4 regions of the Streptomyces lienomycini genome follow, and region 4 is predicted to be linked to each of the others. Evidence: riboswitches for the same ligand, from Rfam matches in the RefSeq annotation. Region 4 holds a riboswitch; each other region holds the start of a gene.

Region 1 (3,959 bases), 4.6 Mb from region 4:
AGCTGCTGGGCGAGACGGCCGCCGACCGGGACGCCGTCGTGCGCGGTGCCGACATGGAACCCACGAGCGCGGGCGGCTGGACGTACTACCAGGCCGGAGCGCCGGGCCGCGGCATGCAGGCGCTGCGCGTCCAGGTGCCGTACGGCTCCCAGGGCGACGTCGTGCGCGTACACCCCGGTGAGGAGTGGCTCCATGTCCTCAAGGGCCGCCTGCGGCTGCGCCTCGGGGACAGCGAGCACCGGCTCGCCGCGGGGGACAGTGCCCACTTCGACTCGATGACCCCGCACCGGATCGCCGCCCAGGACCCCGACGGGGTCGAGCTGCTCTTCGTCCACACCCTGTTGCAGAGCCCGACGGCCGCGCTGTGCCTCGGCCCGACCCCCGGAGAGATGCCATGAGTGCCATGCAGGAGAAGTTCCCGCGCGCCCTGTGGGTGCGCCTGCTCGTCTACATCGCCCTGGGGCACGTCTTCGGCGGCTTCCTCTACCTGCTGTTCGAGGTGGGCGCCAAGTAGCGGGCCGCGGGCGTCCGGCTCAGTCCAGCATCCGCTCGCGCAGCCGCTCCCGGGTCTCGGGAGCGAGCCGCAGCCCCTTCTCCAGGTAGGCGTCGACCCCGCCCCACGTCTCGTCGACGGTCTGGAAGGCCGCCGCCAGGTACTCGGCGCGCGCGTCGAACAGGGGGCTGAGCAGCTCCATGACCTCGGGGGAGTACGCGGAGGCGGCGGAACCGCTGCGGCGCACCTTGTAGCGGCGGTGCGCGGCGTTCGACTTCAGGTAGTCCTCGACGACGGCCTCGCGCTCGACGCCCAGGGCGAGCAGGGCGACCGCGATCGACAGGCCCGCGCGGTCCTTGCCGGCCGCGCAGTGCATCAGCGCGGGGACGCTGTCCTCAGCGAGCGCGTGCAGGATCCGGGAGTGCTCCGCCGTGCGCTCCGTGACCATCACGCGGTAGGAGTCGATCATCCGGTGGGCGGCCTTGCCGTCGGCGAGGATCTCCCGCAGCTGGTCCAGGTCCCCGTCGCGGACCATCTTCCAGAACTCGGCGCCGTCGGCCGGATCGCTCAGCGGCAGGTTCACGTTGCGCACGCCCGGCAGCTCGACGTCCGGCCCCTCGAGCTTCTGGTCGGCCGCGTTGCGGAAGTCGAAGATCGTGTGCAGACCCAGCGACGCCAGGAAGGCGGCGTCCTCGCCGGTGGCGTGCGCCAGGTGACCGCTGCGGAAGAGCACCCCCTGCCGCACCCGCCGCCCGTCCACGGTCGGCAGTCCGCCCACGTCCCGGAAGTTGCGCACACCGGTCAGCTCGGGTTCGGTCGACGGGACCTGCTGCGTCACGGGGACTCCTCCCACTCCGCCCCGCCGACGCTGCTCGCAGGCGGGCGCACCACCCGACGATACGGCATCGCCTCGACGCGGCAGCCGCTCCGCAAGGGGTATTGCGTGACGATAAGAGCCGTCTGTCCGAATTGGTGCCTTGATGACAACTGCGCCTGAAATGGCGAGAGGTGGATGGGTGACGCGTGAGCAGCGTCATATCCGTAACGGTGCGTTGCCCGTCATGTTCACGTAATTCGGTTGGCATTCAAGGAAATTCGCGGAATTGGCCGCCCTCGAAATCGACGCAGTGTTACCGGCTGTTCCCGCAAAGGATCAATCAAAACACCCGCCAGGGGAACCCCGCGCTTGTCCCTGCGCGTCCCGGTCCCTTACGTTCACCACCGATCCGGACGGACGCCTAATCCTGCCGCCGACCGGAGCCCGCACTCATCCACCACCCGTACACGGCAGGAGCGGGGGACCCACAGGTAGAACTGCCTGTTCCGGTTCCCGGAACGGCTTGGGGTAAAGCCGCGTTTCGGCGCGGCCGGGCATCTCCAGCCCGCACCCGACAGCTCACCTCGCAGGCGCCGGAGAGGAATTCGCCATGCCCGCGAAGGGTAAGCACCGCAGTACCAGGGCCATGCGCCTGACCCGCACCATCGCCGTCGCCGGAACCGGTGGCGCCGCGCTCGTGCTCCCGCTGATAGGCGCCGCCGGCGCCAACGCGGCGCCCGCGCACTCCGTTTCCGAGCAGGCCGCGCAGTCCATTCCGACGTCCGCCAAGAAGGCCGCCGCGAACGGCGCCGAGAAGAACTCGGATTCCCGGACGTACACCGTGAAGAGCGGTGACTACCTTTCGAAGATCGCCGACGAGCAGGACGTGGACGGCGGCTGGAAGAAGCTCTACTCGGACAACCGCGAGGCCGTCGGTTCCGACCCGTCGCTGATCCACCCCGGCCTCGAGCTCTCGATCGACGGACCGGCCGCCAAGGCGTCGGCGCCGTCCTCCGCGAAGACGCAGAAGCCCGCCGAGAAGCCGGCCGCCGAGAAGCCGGCCCAGAAGTCCGCGGACACCGAGAAGACCTCCTCCTCGGACTCCTCCGACTCCTCGGCGTCCTCGGACACCGGCACCCAGTCCGCCGGTACCACCAGCGGCTACACCTCCCCCGTCGCGGGCGGCACCGTCGGCACGCCGTACCACCAGTCCGGCAGCATGTGGTCCAGCGGCTACCACACCGGCACGGACTTCGTCGTCCCGACCGGCACCTCGCTGAAGGCCGTCGGCACGGGCACCGTGGTCTCCGCGGGCTGGGGCGGCGCGTACGGCAACCAGGTCGTCATCAAGCTCGCCGACGGCCACTACGCCCAGTACGCCCACCTCTCCTCGCTCTCCGTCTCCGCCGGCCAGTCGGTGACGGCGGGCCAGCAGGTCGGTCTCTCGGGCGCCACCGGCAACGTGACCGGCCCGCACCTGCACTTCGAGATCCGCACCACGCCGGACTACGGCTCGGACATCGACCCGGTCGCGTTCCTGCGCTCGCACGGCGTCTCCGTCTGACCCCCGGTACACCGATCTGACGGCGGCCCGAAGGCTGCCCTCGCGCCACCGAAGGCCGGACCCCGATCCCCGGGTCCGGCCTTCGGTGTATTCCGGAATTGACGAATACTTTAGGCGTGGCCTTTCTCACCGCCCGTCAACCCCTTCCTACGGTCGCGTAGGTCACAACGCGCGGTGAATCATGGGCCGACGTGGCAGACGATTCGAAGAGTGACAGCAGAGCAGTGATCGGGTCGTACGTGGCGGTGGGGGACAGCTTCACCGAGGGCGTCGGCGACTGTGGCCCCGACGGGTCGTTCGTCGGCTGGGCCGACCGTTTCGCCGTACTGCTCGCGGACCGGCGCCCCGAGGGCGACTTCACGTACACCAACCTCGCCGTGCGCGGCAGGCTGCTCGACCAGATCGTGGCGGAACAGGTCCCGCGGGTCGTCGCCCTCGCGCCGGACCTGGTCTCGTTCGCGGCGGGCGGCAACGACATCATCCGGCCGGGCACCGACCCCGACGAGGTCGCCGAACGGTTCGAACTGGCGGTGGCCGCACTGACCTCGGCCGCCGGGACCGTGCTGGTGACCACCGGGTTCGACACCAGGGGCGTCCCCGTCCTCAAGCACCTGCGCGGCAAGATCGCCACGTACAACGGACATGTGCGGGCCATCGCCGACCGCTACGGCTGCCCGGTGCTCGACCTGTGGTCGCTGCGCAGCGTCCAGGACCGCAGGGCATGGGACGCCGACCGGCTGCACCTGTCGCCGGAGGGCCACACCCGGGTGGCGCTGCGCGCGGGGAAGGCGCTCGGCCTGCGCGTCCCGGCCGACCCCGACCAGCCCTGGCCGCCCCTGCCGCCCCGCGGCACGCTGGACGTGCGGCGCGACGACGTGCACTGGGCGCGCGAGTACCTGGTCCCGTGGATCGGGCGCCGGCTGCGCGGCGAGTCGTCGGGCGACCACGTCACGGCCAAGGGGACGCTGTCGCCGGACGACATCAAGACGCGGATCGCCTCGGTGGCCTGAGCCCGGCGGCGGGCGGCCGGTGCCCGTGCGACGGTCCCTGGCGTCGCACGGGTGCCAACGCCCTCGGCTCCAGGC
Region 2 (3,959 bases), 5.7 Mb from region 4:
AACAACGCGGTGCTGTCGGTCGTCGGAGACATCGACCCCGAGCAGACGCTCGCCTGGGTCGAGAAGTACTTCGGCTCCATCGCCTCGCACGACGGAAAGCAGCCTCCCCGGGACGGCTCGCTGCCCGACGTCATGGGCGGCCAACTGCGCGAGGTCGTCGAGGAGGAGGTCCCCGCCCGCGCCCTGATGGCGGCCTACCGCCTGCCGGAGGACGGCACGCGCGCGTGCGACGCGGCCGACCTGGCCCTCACCGTCCTGGGCGGCGGCGAGTCGTCCCGTCTCTACAACCGGCTCGTACGCCGCGACCGCACGGCCGTCGCCGCCGGGTTCGGCCTGCTGCGGCTCGCCGGGGCACCCTCCCTGGGGTGGCTGGACGTGAAGACGTCCGGCGACGTCGAGGTGCCGGTCATCGAGACCGCCGTCGACGAGGAACTGGCCCGGTTCGCCGAGGAGGGCCCCACGCCCGAGGAGATGGAGCGCGCCCAGGCCCAGCTCGAGCGCGAGTGGCTCGACCGGCTGGGCACCGTCGCGGGCCGCGCCGACGAACTGTGCCGCTACGCCGTCCTGTTCGGCGACCCGCAGCTCGCCCTCACCGCCGTGCGGCGGGTGCTGGAGGTGACCGCGGAGGAGGTCCAGGAGGTCGCCAAGGCCCGCCTGCGCCCCGACAACCGCGCGGTGCTCGTCTACGAGCCCACCGCCCCCACCGCCGAGAACGACGCCGACGAGACCACCGTCACCGTCTCCGCGACCGACGCCACCGACGAGAACGAGGAGGCGGCCAAGTGACCGAGCTCGCCACCATGGAATTCCACGCGCAGCCGCAGGCCGGGGAGCCCAAGCCGTGGGCGTTCCCCGCCCCCGGGCGCGGCAGTCTCGGCAACGGCCTCACCGTGCTGCGCTGCCACCGCCCCGGCCAGCAGGTCGTCGCCGTCGAGGTGCTCCTGGACGCCCCGCTGGACGCCGAGCCGGCCGGACTCGACGGCGTCGCCACCATCATGGCGCGCGCCTTCTCCGAGGGCACCGACAAGCACTCCGCCGAGGACTTCGCGGCCGAGCTGGAGCGCTGCGGCGCCACCCTGGACGCGCACGCCGACCACCCCGGCGTCAGACTGAGCCTGGAGGTGCCCGCCTCGCGCCTCGCCAAGGCCCTCGGCCTGCTCGCCGACGCCCTCAGGGCGCCCGCGTTCGCGGACGGCGAGGTCGAACGGCTGGTGCGCAACCGGCTCGACGAGATCCCGCACGAGCTGGCCAACCCCGCCCGCCGGGCCGCCAAGGAACTCTCCAGGGAGCTTTTCCCCGCCGACGCGCGCATGTCGCGACCGCGCCAGGGCACCGAGGAGACGGTCGAGGCCATCGACTCGGCCGCCGTGCGCGCCTTCTACGAGCGGCACGTCCGCCCCGCCACGGCCACCGCCGTGGTCGTCGGCGACCTCACCGGCGTCGACCTCGACGCGCTGTTCGGCGCCACCCTGGGCGCGTGGACCGGCTCGGCCGCCGAACCGCGCCCCGTGCCCCCGGTGACCGCGGACGACCGCGGCAGGGTCGTCATCGTCGACCGTCCGGGCGCCGTCCAGACGCAGCTGCTGATCGGCCGCACCGGCGCCGACCGGCACGACCGCGTCTGGCCCGCGCAGGTGCTCGGCACCTACTGCCTCGGCGGCACCCTCACCTCCCGCCTGGACCGTGTCCTGCGCGAGGAGAAGGGCTACACCTACGGTGTCCGGGCGTTCGGGCAGGTCCTGCGTTCCGCGCCGGACGGCACGGGCGCCGCGATGCTCGCCATCAGCGGCTCCGTCGACACCCCCAACACCGGCCCCGCGCTCGACGACCTGTGGACGGTGCTGCGCAAGCTCGCCGCCGAGGGACTCACCGACGCCGAGCGCGATGTGGCGGTGCAGAACCTGGTGGGCGTCGCTCCGCTGAAGTACGAGACGGCGGCGGCCGTGGCGGACACGCTCGCCGACCAGGTCGAGCAGCACCTGCCCGACGACTTCCAGGCGACGCTCTACCGTCAACTCGCCGCCACGGGCACGGTGGAGGCCACCGCGGCGGTCGTCAACGCCTTCCCGGTGGACCGCCTCGTGACGGTCCTCGTCGGTGACGCCGCGCAGATCAGGGAGCCCGTCGAGGCCCTCGGCATCGGCGAAGTCACCGTGGTGGCCGCCGAGTAGCGGCACGCGCGTGAGGCGGCCCTGGTGACCGATGTGTCACCAGGGCCGCCGTTTGTCCGGATTGGGAGAGTGATCGCCTGTCTGCCCTGTGGCGTGCGCTACAAAATGCCTGTTGCGTTTGAGGATTGAACGCAGCCGCGTTTAGCGTCATCCGGGCTGTTCGTCAGGCAGTGCGCCGCACCCGCGGCACCGGACAGTCATCGCCGAGTCCCCGTACGGCGCGAGCCAGGGGAGCCGGGGACCCATCGCAGTCCCTGGGGTGAATCGGACGCCCGCGCGTGCAGCGAGGGGGTCCGTAGGAGACCTTCCACCTCCGAACCCGTCAGCTAACCCGGTAGGCGAGAGGGAAGGAAAGGACAAGCCTCTACATGGCGTTCACGCGCGCCACCGGGAAGCACCGCCGTCCAGGCCGGGTGCACCGCAGCACCGCCCGCGCGGCGGGAGTCGCGGCCCTCGCCACCACCGGCGTCGTCGGCACCCTCGCGGCTCCGGCGCTCGCCGCCGAGCCCGAGGTGGAGCAGAGCGGACTCACCCCGGTCGTCACCATCGGCGACTCCATAGCCGACGAGGTCGACGCCCAGGCCGTCGCCCAGGAGCAGGCGGCCGCGGACGCCGCCGCCCGCGAGGCGGCCCGGGAAGCGGCCCGCGAGCGGGCGGCCGAGGCGGCCAAGGAGGCGCACGAGGCCAAGGAGCGCGCCGCGCGTGAGGCGGAGCGCAAGCGCCTCAACACCTTCGTCGCGCCGATCACCGCCTCATACGTCTCCACGGCGTACCAGGCCGGCAGTTCTCTGTGGTCCTCCGGCAGCCACACCGGCATCGACTTCCACGCCTCCAGCGGCACCTCCGTGCACGCCGTCGGCGTCGGCACCGTCGTCGAGGCAGGCTGGGGCGGGGCGTACGGCAACCAGGTCGTGATCAAGATGCACGACGGCACGTACACGCAGTACGGGCACCTGTCGTCCATCGGCGTCTCGGTCGGCCAGTCGGTCGAGCCCGGCCGGCAGATCGGCATCTCCGGCGCCACCGGCAACGTCACCGGGCCCCACCTGCACTTCGAGGCCCGTACGAGCCCCGAGTACGGTTCGGACATGGACCCCGTCGCCTATCTCCGCTCCCACGGCGTGAACATCTGACAACGGCATCCGAAAGACCCCGGCTTCACGAGCCGGGGCTTTTCGCATTTAATGGCGCTTGACTGGGCCGCCAGTCGCCGGGTGCGCGTTCATCGGTGACGTTTCGCGGGGGAAGTCGACGTTCGACGGGGAAAGGGAGGGCGGTCATGCGTATTCCGGCGCATTCGGTGTGCACGGCGATCCGGGACGACATCGTCACCGGCGTCCACGGCCGCGGGAGCCGGCTCACTGAGGAACTCCTCGCCCGCCGTTACGGCGTCTCCCGCGTACCGGTCCGTGAGGCCCTGCGCACGCTGGAGGCCGAGGGCTTCGTGGTGACCCGGCGACACGCGGGCGCGTGCGTCGCGGAACCGACCGAGCGGGAGGCCGCCGACCTGCTGGAGGCGCGTGCGCTGCTGGAGCCGCTCGGCGCCTCCCGGGCCGCCCGGCGGCACACCGAGGCCCACCTCAAGGTGTTGCGCGGGCTGGTCAGGCTGGGGCAGGAGCGGGCCAGGCAGGGCACCGGGGAGGACCTGCGCTCCCTGGGCGGCTGGTTCCACGAGACCCTCGCCCAGGCGACCGGCAGTCCCTCGCTGACGGCGCTGCTGACCCAGCTCCACCACAAGATCGCCTGGATGTACGTGGTGGAGGCGCAGTCCGGTCCGGTGGAGTACTG
Region 3 (3,959 bases), 480 kb from region 4:
CGGACCGCGGGGCGGTGTCGCGCGGTCCGTCAAGAAGATGCGCGGCTACCTCGCCGACCTCATCCACCGCAAGCGCGCCGCGCTGCCGCCCGAGCCCGGCCCCGGCGAGGACCTCATCTCCGGTCTGATCCGCGCCTCCGACCATGGCGAGCACCTCACTGAGAACGAGGCCGCCGCGATGGCCTTCATCCTGCTCTTCGCAGGGTTCGAGACCACGGTCAACCTCATCGGCAACGGCACGTATGCCCTGCTCACCCACCCTGAGCAGCGCGAGCGGCTGCAGTCGTCCCTCACCGCCGGCGAACGCGGCCTGCTGGAGACCGGTGTCGAGGAACTCCTGCGCTACGACGGCCCGGTGGAGCTGGCCACCTGGCGCTTCGCCACCCGCCCGCTGACCATCGGGGGGCAGGACGTCGCGGCGGGCGACCCCGTCCTCGTCGTCCTCGCCGCCGCCGACCGCGATCCGGAACGGTTCGCGGACCCGGACACCCTGGACCTCGCCCGTCGCGACAGCCAGCACCTCGGATACGGCCACGGCATCCACTACTGCCTCGGCGCACCGTTGGCCCGGCTGGAGGGACAGACGGCGCTCGCCACGCTCCTCACCCGGCTGCCGGACCTCCGTCTCGCCGCCGACCCGGCCGAACTCCGCTGGCGCGGTGGGCTCATCATGCGCGGTCTGCGCACCTTGCCCGTCTCGTTCACGCCGATCGCGCCATCGGATGAGAACAGTTCGTCGCCGACGCAAAAGTGACACGCGCTCAACTCTGTGATCTTCACGTGATCTGCGCGGCATGAACTTGTGACAAGCGATGATCTCCCTATACGTTCACGGATCAGCGTGGTGTCGAGCGTCATCCGCCGCGCGGTCCCCGTCGTCTTGTGAAAGGTCGTCGCATGCTCTCCGGGAACGGTCGTCACCGCCGCCCCCGCCAGGCTCCCGCCCTGGTCGTCGCCGCCGGAGTGACCGGCTCCGCCATCGCGATCCCGCTGCTCGGCGCCACGGGTGCCCACGCGGCCGACGGAGCGAACTGGGACCGGGTCGCCGAGTGCGAGACCGGCGGCTCCTGGAGCCAGAACGGCGGCAACGGGTACTACGGCGGCCTGCAACTGTCCCAGGAGGCCTGGGAGCAGTACGGCGGCCTGGACTACGCGCCCAGCGCCGACCAGGCCAGTCGCTCCCAGCAGATAAGAATCGCCGAGAAGATACACGCGGACCAGGGCATCGCCGCCTGGCCGACCTGCGGCCTCCTCGCGGGCCTGGGGAACGACTCGGGTGCCGCGGGCGGGGGCTCGGACGCGGCGGGTGACGGTGCGTCGCAGGAGTCGGACACCTCGGGGTCGACGGTAAAGCCCGAGTCGCCCGAGTCATCCGAATCGCCCGCCACGACCGGACCGTCCGGGTCCTCGGGCTCCGAGTCGCCCGGTTCCTCCGGCTCCTCCGGTCCGGGTCAGGCGTCGGAGTCGACTTCCGGCGAGCCCTCTTCGTCCCCTTCGTCCTCTTCTCCGTCTTCCTCCCCCTCGCCCTCCTCCACCACCGGCACCTCTTCTGACGCCCCGTCCGGCGACAGGGACCAATCCACCAAGTCGGACACATCAGTCGAATCCGGTACCCGTTCCAGTGCCGAACCGCAGGGCACCGAAGGCTCGTCCGGCTCGGGCCGGCACCGCGGCGACGACGCGGACGAGGGTGCGTCGAGGGACGGTCTCGCGGGCGAGGCGTCGGGGCGGCACGCCTCGCGCGACGGCGGTTCGCGGGAGGTCGAGGACGGCTCGTACATCGTCCGCTCCGGCGACAACCTCTGGGCCATCGCCGACTCCCTTGACCTCGACGGCGGATGGCGTGCGCTGTACGCCGACAACGAGCGGGTCGTCGGGGAGGATCCGGACCACATCCTCCCCGGTCAGACGCTCACGGTCACGGGCGAATCGGTCGAAAAGTAGGGGGAGTTCACGTCACGGTTAGAGACCGTATGTCCCTTTTGGATCTCGTGAGAGATAGGTCTCAGAAGCCGTGATCGTCTTTGAAAATCCGCGGAGCGCGTGTCTACGGTCATGACCGCTCGCCACCGCGGGCCCCGACAGCCGCAACGCCGAATCCTGCCAGCGGCCGTACGGGAACAGTCGTCGCGTCAAGCGCCGCAGGCAGGAGCGGGGGACCCAAGGTAAGCGCCGCACCGGGCAGTTGAACCGGAGCGGCTAGGGGTGAAGCCGAGTTCCGCGAGGAACCCGACCGGGCAACTCAACCGGCCCGAACCCGACAGCTCACCTCGCAGGCGTCGGTGAGGGGATCAACCATGCTGTTTTCCGGCAAGGGCAAGCACCGCCGCCCGTCCAAGGCCACCCGCGTCATCGCCGTCGCCGGCGTCACCGGTGCCGCCGTCGCCGCCCCGCTGATGGCGGCCGGCAACGCCTCCGCCGCCACCGCGTCCGAGTGGGACGCCGTCGCCCAGTGCGAGTCCGGCGGCAACTGGTCCATCAACACCGGCAACGGTTACTACGGCGGCCTGCAGTTCTCCGCCTCCACCTGGGCCGCGTACGGCGGCACGCAGTACGCCTCCACCGCCAACCAGGCGAGCAAGGCCCAGCAGATCCAGGTCGCCGAGAAGGTCCTCGCGGGCCAGGGCAAGGGTGCCTGGCCGGTCTGCGGCACCGGACTCTCGGGTGCCGCGTACACCGGTGGCGGCTCCCAGGACAGCGGCTCCGGCAGCTCCGAGAGCTCGCAGAGCCAGAGCGGCGGCTCCTCCGCCGAGCGCTCCACCGAGCAGAAGGCCTCCCGCTCCTCCGAGCGTCCCAAGGCCGAGAAGCAGGTCGAGAAGAAGGCGGAGAAGAAGACCGTCACCACCCCGACCGGCAAGAAGGTCGAGAAGGGTGACGGCGAGTACAAGGTCGTCAAGGGCGACACCCTCAGCTCGATCGCCGCGGAGCACGACGTCAAGGGCGGCTGGGCGAAGCTGTTCAAGCTGAACGGCGACATCGTCGACGACGCCGACCTGATCTACCCGGGCCAGCAGCTGCACCTCAAGTAGGAGGCGGCGGCCCCTCGACTCCCGCCCCGGTGCGTGTTCCCCCGTACGCACCGGGGCGGGATTTTTCGCGTCCCGCCCCCGCGGGGCGCTCGGCCGGTTTCCGGAAACGTCTTTGTTCCGTTCGGAAACAATTTACGCTCGGTTCTGTCCAGCGGGTGGGCGATCGGCTGGCCGATCGCCCCGGGCCGGTTAGGCTCGGTCCCGCAGAGCCGCCGCGGTCCTGCGGGACCCGCGCGTCACACCGAAGCGTCACATTGAAGAAGGAGATGCTCGTGCCGTCCATCGACGTCGTCGTAGCCCGGGAAATCCTGGACTCCCGAGGCAACCCCACGGTCGAGGTCGAGGTCGGCCTCGACGACGGCAGCACGGGTCGTGCCGCCGTTCCGTCCGGCGCCTCCACCGGTGCCTTCGAGGCCATCGAACTCCGTGACGGCGACCCGAGCCGTTACCTCGGCAAGGGTGTCGAGAAGGCCGTGCTGGCCGTCATCGAGCAGATCGGCCCGGAGCTCGTCGGCTACGACGCCACCGAGCAGCGCCTGATCGACCAGGCCATGTTCGACCTGGACGCCACGGACAACAAGGGCTCGCTCGGCGCCAACGCCATCCTCGGCGTCTCCCTCGCCGTCGCCCACGCCGCCTCCGAGGCCAGCGACCTGCCGCTCTTCCGCTACCTGGGCGGCCCCAACGCGCACCTGCTGCCGGTGCCGATGATGAACATCCTGAACGGCGGCTCGCACGCCGACTCCAACGTGGACATCCAGGAGTTCATGATCGCCCCGATCGGCGCGGAGTCCTTCTCCGAGGCCCTGCGCTGGGGCGCGGAGGTCTACCACACCCTCAAGAAGGTCCTGAAGAACAAGGGCCTGGCCACCGGCCTCGGCGACGAGGGCGGCTTCGCCCCGAACCTCGGCTCCAACCGCGAGGCCCTCG
Region 4 (3,959 bases):
GTCGTGCACGCCGAGGAGGCCGCGCTCGCGAAGATCGACCCGCACGACCCACGGCTCGCCCGGGCCACCGTGTACAGCAGCCTGGAGCCCTGCGCCCGACGCGCCTCCCGGCCCGCGCCCTGCGCCCGGCTGATCCTCGACGCCGGGGTGCGCCGCGTCGTCACGGCCTGGCGCGAGCCGGACACCTTCGTGGCGGGGGCGGACGGGAGCGGGGTGCTCGCCGCGCACGGCGCCGCCGTCGTCGTACTGGGCGAGTACGCGCAGCGGGCGAAGGCGCCGAACCGGCATCTGGAGGGGTAGGGGATACGGATGTGCAATGCACCCCCGGGATGGCGTACAGTAGTGAACACAACGACGCGGGGTGGAGCAGCTCGGTAGCTCGCTGGGCTCATAACCCAGAGGTCGCAGGTTCAAATCCTGTCCCCGCTACTGAAGGCCGAGGGCCGGAATCCGAAAGGGTTCCGGCCCTCGGTGCGTTTCGGTCCACGGTGCGTTGCGGTGCCGCTTCCGTCGGGGCCCGTGTCACCCGGTCGGCCCCTCACCGCTCGCCGCCCGCCCCCGCCCCCGGAAACCTGGATGTCCGGGACGGCAAGCGGCGCGGACGTGCGGGGCGGCGGGAGACGAGTGGTGCGGCCAGGTGACGTGGACGACGAGGGAGCGGCCGCCAGGGCCGGTGGCCGGCTCCCCGGCGATCCCGTGCCCGACCCGGGTCTCGGCCTCGGCGACGAGGCGCGTCCCGTGCCGCCCCCGAAACCACCGCCGCGGTGGCGGACCACCTACGGACGGGCCCTCCTGCACGCGCTGCCCGTACTGCTGATCGCCGTCGCCATCCTGTACGACATCTTCACCCCCAGGTACTTCACCGCCGGCCCCCTCTACACCGCCGCACCCCTGATCGCCGCGCCGATCTACTCCCGGCGGGGCACGGCGCTCACCGGCGTCGCCGTGGTCGCCTCGGTCATCGGGCTCCAGCTCGGCAAGGGCGTCATCCACTACGTCGACTCCCTCACCGAGCTGATCACCATCGCCACGGTCGCCGTCCTCGCGGTCCTGGTGAACGGCCTCGTCCGCCGCAGCGACGAGCGCCTCGTCTCCGTCCGCGAGATCGCCGCGGCCGCCCAGCGCGCCGTACTGCCCGAACCCGCCGAGCGCATCGCCGGCTTCGAGATCGCCGTCTGCTACGAGGCGGCGCAGGCCGACGCCTTCATCGGCGGCGACCTGTACGCCGTGCAGGACAGCGCCCGCGGCGTCCGGCTCATCGTCGGGGACGTGCGCGGCAAGGGCATGGGCGCGGTGGCCGCCGTCGCCGTCGTGATCGGCGCCTTCCGGGAGGCCGCCGAGCAGGAGGCGACCCTGGAGGCGGTGGCGCAACGGCTGGAGCGGGCGCTGGCGCGCGAGGGCACCCGGCGCGACGGGCTGGACGCCTTCGAGGGCTTCACCACCGCCGTCCTCGTCGAACTCCCGCACGGCGACGGCACCGTACGCATCGTCAACCGCGGCCACCCGCCGCCCCTGCTGCTCTACGCCGACGGAACCCTGGGCGCGCTGCCCGCCCGCGAGTCGGCGCTGCCGCTCGGCATGGGCGATCTGGGTGTGTGGCCCGACCGGGCGGAGGAGGTCGCCTTCCCCGGTGGGGCCACGCTGCTGCTCTACACCGACGGGCTGACCGAAGCCCGGGACGCAAGGGGTGAGTTCTACGATCCGCAGGCGCGGCTGGCCGGCCGCGCCTTCCGCCATCCGGTGAAGCTGCTCGACACCCTCGCCGAGGACGTGCGCCGGCACTCCGGGGGCGGCATGGCCGACGACATGGCGCTGCTCGCCGTACGGCGCCCCCGACCCGGCGAGCATGATCATTGTCACGAGCCGTGACAGCGCGACCTCCCTCCGCATAACAACTGATACACCGTCAGAAACGAACGGCGTGAAGGGGAATACGGACGGAGGGTCAAGTCGCCCCGTTTTCGCCGTTCATGAGGTGTACGCACCGGCCGTTTTCGTTAATGATCAAGAGGAACGGCTTGGAATCCGAGGCCCGCGTCTATTAACGTTCGATAACGCAGCGCGGTCGTCCCAGTCGTCACAGAAGGCGGCTCCGTGCGCACGCGCCGAATCCCGCAAGGGAACCGGGGAACCACCACATTGGGGTGAATCGGGCGTATGGCGCCGTGGAAACACGGTCGCCGCACACCCGTAGGAGACCTTCCTGCTCCGAACCCGTCAGCTAACCCGGTAGGCGAAAGGAAGGAAAGGAGTGCGCCCACGTGGCGTCCAACCGGCCTGCCCCCGAGGCCCCGTTCGTGTCCGCAGGGCACGGCAGCGACACCTTCGGTCATGACGTCCCCCGCGCCGAAGAGGGCCCCTGGGAGGAGTGGAATCCCACCGCGGAGTCCATCCGCCCCGTGCGCGGCCGGCACCGCGTCGCCAAACAGCGCGGCGGACTCGCCCGCAGCTCCACCGTCCTCGGCGTCGGTGTCATAGCCGCCGTCGGCGCGGGCGGCATGGCCAGCGCGCAGACCGGCAAGCCGCCGGTCGCGATCTCCATGCCGGACCTGCCGAACGTCGGCTCACTCATGCCCGGCGGCGAGGAGGAGGCCGAGCCCGAGGGCTCCGCCACCCCGCTCAGCGGCATCGCCGCGGCCTCCGCCGGCGTCTCGGACGAGAGCGCCGCCGACGCCGGTGAGTCGCTGCGCGCCCGGATCATGGCGCAGGCCGAGCAGCAGCAGGCGCAGGTCGAGTCGAAGGCCGCCGCCGAGGCCCAGGCGGCCGCCGAGAAGAAGGCGCAGGAAGCCGCCGCCAAGGCCGAGAAGGAGGCCGAGGCCAAGGCCGCCGCCGCCAAGAAGAAGGCGGAGGAGGAGGCCGCGAAGAAGGCCGAGGCAGAACGGCTCGCGAAGCTGGCCAAGCAGTACACGCTGCCGACCTCGTCGTACACGATCTCCTCGACCTTCGGCCAGGCCGGCGCCTACTGGTCCTCCGGCCACCACACCGGCCTCGACTTCGCCGCCCCCACGGGCACGCTGCTCAAGGCGGTGCACAGCGGCACGATCACGTCGGCCGGCTGGGACGGGTCGTACGGCTACAAGACCGTCCTCACGCTCGACGACGGCACCGAGCTCTGGTACGCCCACCAGTCCTCCATCAGCGTCAACGTCGGCCAGAAGGTCGCCACCGGTGACGTCATCGGCCGCGTCGGCGCCACCGGCAACGTCACGGGCGCCCACCTCCACCTCGAGGTCCACCCGGACGGCGGCTCCGGCATCGACCCGATGGCCTGGCTGCAGGGCAAGGGCATCAACCCCTGACCCCGGCGGCGGCACGCCGCACCCCGCCCGCTCCCGGCCTCATCCGCTCCCGCTGATCCCCGGCGGTCCTGACGGCGACCCCCCGACGTCAGGGCTGCCGGTTTGCGCGGTTTTTGCACCGATGTCGGAATGGTCCACTCCGGTGCGGTCGTTGACGCGCTACATGACTTCTCCGCGCAAGCTCGGCTCCTCCGACCTCGAGGTCTTCCCTCTCGCCCTCGGCGGCAACGTCTTCGGCTGGACCGCCGACCAGGACGCGTCCTTCGCCGTCCTGGACGCCTACACGGCGGTCGGCGGCAACTTCGTCGACACCGCCGACTCCTACTCCGCCTGGGTCGACGGCAACAGCGGCGGCGAGTCCGAGACCGTCCTCGGCGCGTGGCTCGCCGCCCGCGGCAACCGCGACGACGTCGTCCTCGCCACCAAGGTCAGCCAGCACCCCGACTACCCCGGACTGTCCGCCGCGAACATCAAGGCCGCGGCCGACGCCTCGCTGCGCCGCCTGGGCACCGACCGCATCGACCTCTACTACACCCACTTCGACAAGCCCGACGTGCCGGTCGAGGAGATCGTCGGGGCGCTCGACGCGCTGGTGCGGGCCGGCAAGGTGCGGCACATCGCCGCCTCCAACATCTCCGCCGAACGCCTCGCGGCGTCCCT

Evidence for each region. Region 4 has a riboswitch for cyclic di-AMP ahead of BJ961_RS34815 (M23 family metallopeptidase). Riboswitches for the same ligand answer to the same signal wherever they lie in the genome.
Region 1: it holds a riboswitch for cyclic di-AMP, as region 4 does, so the genes downstream of both, BJ961_RS13465 (M23 family metallopeptidase) here and BJ961_RS34815 (M23 family metallopeptidase) in region 4, are expected to answer to the same signal.
Region 2: it holds a riboswitch for cyclic di-AMP, as region 4 does, so the genes downstream of both, BJ961_RS08945 (M23 family metallopeptidase) here and BJ961_RS34815 (M23 family metallopeptidase) in region 4, are expected to answer to the same signal.
Region 3: it holds a riboswitch for cyclic di-AMP, as region 4 does, so the genes downstream of both, BJ961_RS32555 (LysM peptidoglycan-binding domain-containing protein) here and BJ961_RS34815 (M23 family metallopeptidase) in region 4, are expected to answer to the same signal.

Annotation. Positions count from the first base shown of each region.
Region 1 covers NZ_CP116257.1:3,003,169-3,007,127, forward strand. Annotated here, with positions in the region: gene BJ961_RS13450 (helix-turn-helix domain-containing protein) at 1-398, shown strand, start outside; gene BJ961_RS13455 (DUF6126 family protein) at 395-514, shown strand; gene BJ961_RS13460 (tyrosine-protein phosphatase) at 534-1,331, opposite strand; cyclic di-AMP (ydaO/yuaA leader) riboswitch at 1,759-1,918, shown strand; gene BJ961_RS13465 (M23 family metallopeptidase) at 1,921-2,874, shown strand; gene BJ961_RS13470 (SGNH/GDSL hydrolase family protein) at 3,099-3,884, shown strand; gene BJ961_RS13475 (TetR/AcrR family transcriptional regulator) at 3,856-3,959, opposite strand, start outside.
Region 2 covers NZ_CP116257.1:1,935,467-1,939,425, forward strand. Annotated here, with positions in the region: gene BJ961_RS08935 (M16 family metallopeptidase) at 1-786, shown strand, start outside; gene BJ961_RS08940 (M16 family metallopeptidase) at 783-2,171, shown strand; cyclic di-AMP (ydaO/yuaA leader) riboswitch at 2,363-2,527, shown strand; gene BJ961_RS08945 (M23 family metallopeptidase) at 2,540-3,304, shown strand; gene BJ961_RS08950 (GntR family transcriptional regulator) at 3,451-3,959, shown strand, end outside.
Region 3 covers NZ_CP116257.1:7,149,812-7,153,770, reverse strand. Annotated here, with positions in the region: gene BJ961_RS32565 (cytochrome P450 family protein) at 1-754, shown strand, start outside; gene BJ961_RS32560 (LysM peptidoglycan-binding domain-containing protein) at 898-1,944, shown strand; cyclic di-AMP (ydaO/yuaA leader) riboswitch at 2,128-2,294, shown strand; gene BJ961_RS32555 (LysM peptidoglycan-binding domain-containing protein) at 2,298-3,029, shown strand; gene eno (phosphopyruvate hydratase) at 3,302-3,959, shown strand, end outside.
Region 4 covers NZ_CP116257.1:7,634,194-7,638,152, reverse strand. Annotated here, with positions in the region: gene BJ961_RS34830 (dihydrofolate reductase family protein) at 1-300, shown strand, start outside; tRNA gene BJ961_RS34825 (tRNA-Met) at 356-429, shown strand; gene BJ961_RS34820 (PP2C family protein-serine/threonine phosphatase) at 628-1,869, shown strand; cyclic di-AMP (ydaO/yuaA leader) riboswitch at 2,094-2,251, shown strand; gene BJ961_RS34815 (M23 family metallopeptidase) at 2,262-3,299, shown strand; gene BJ961_RS34810 (aldo/keto reductase) at 3,463-3,959, shown strand, end outside.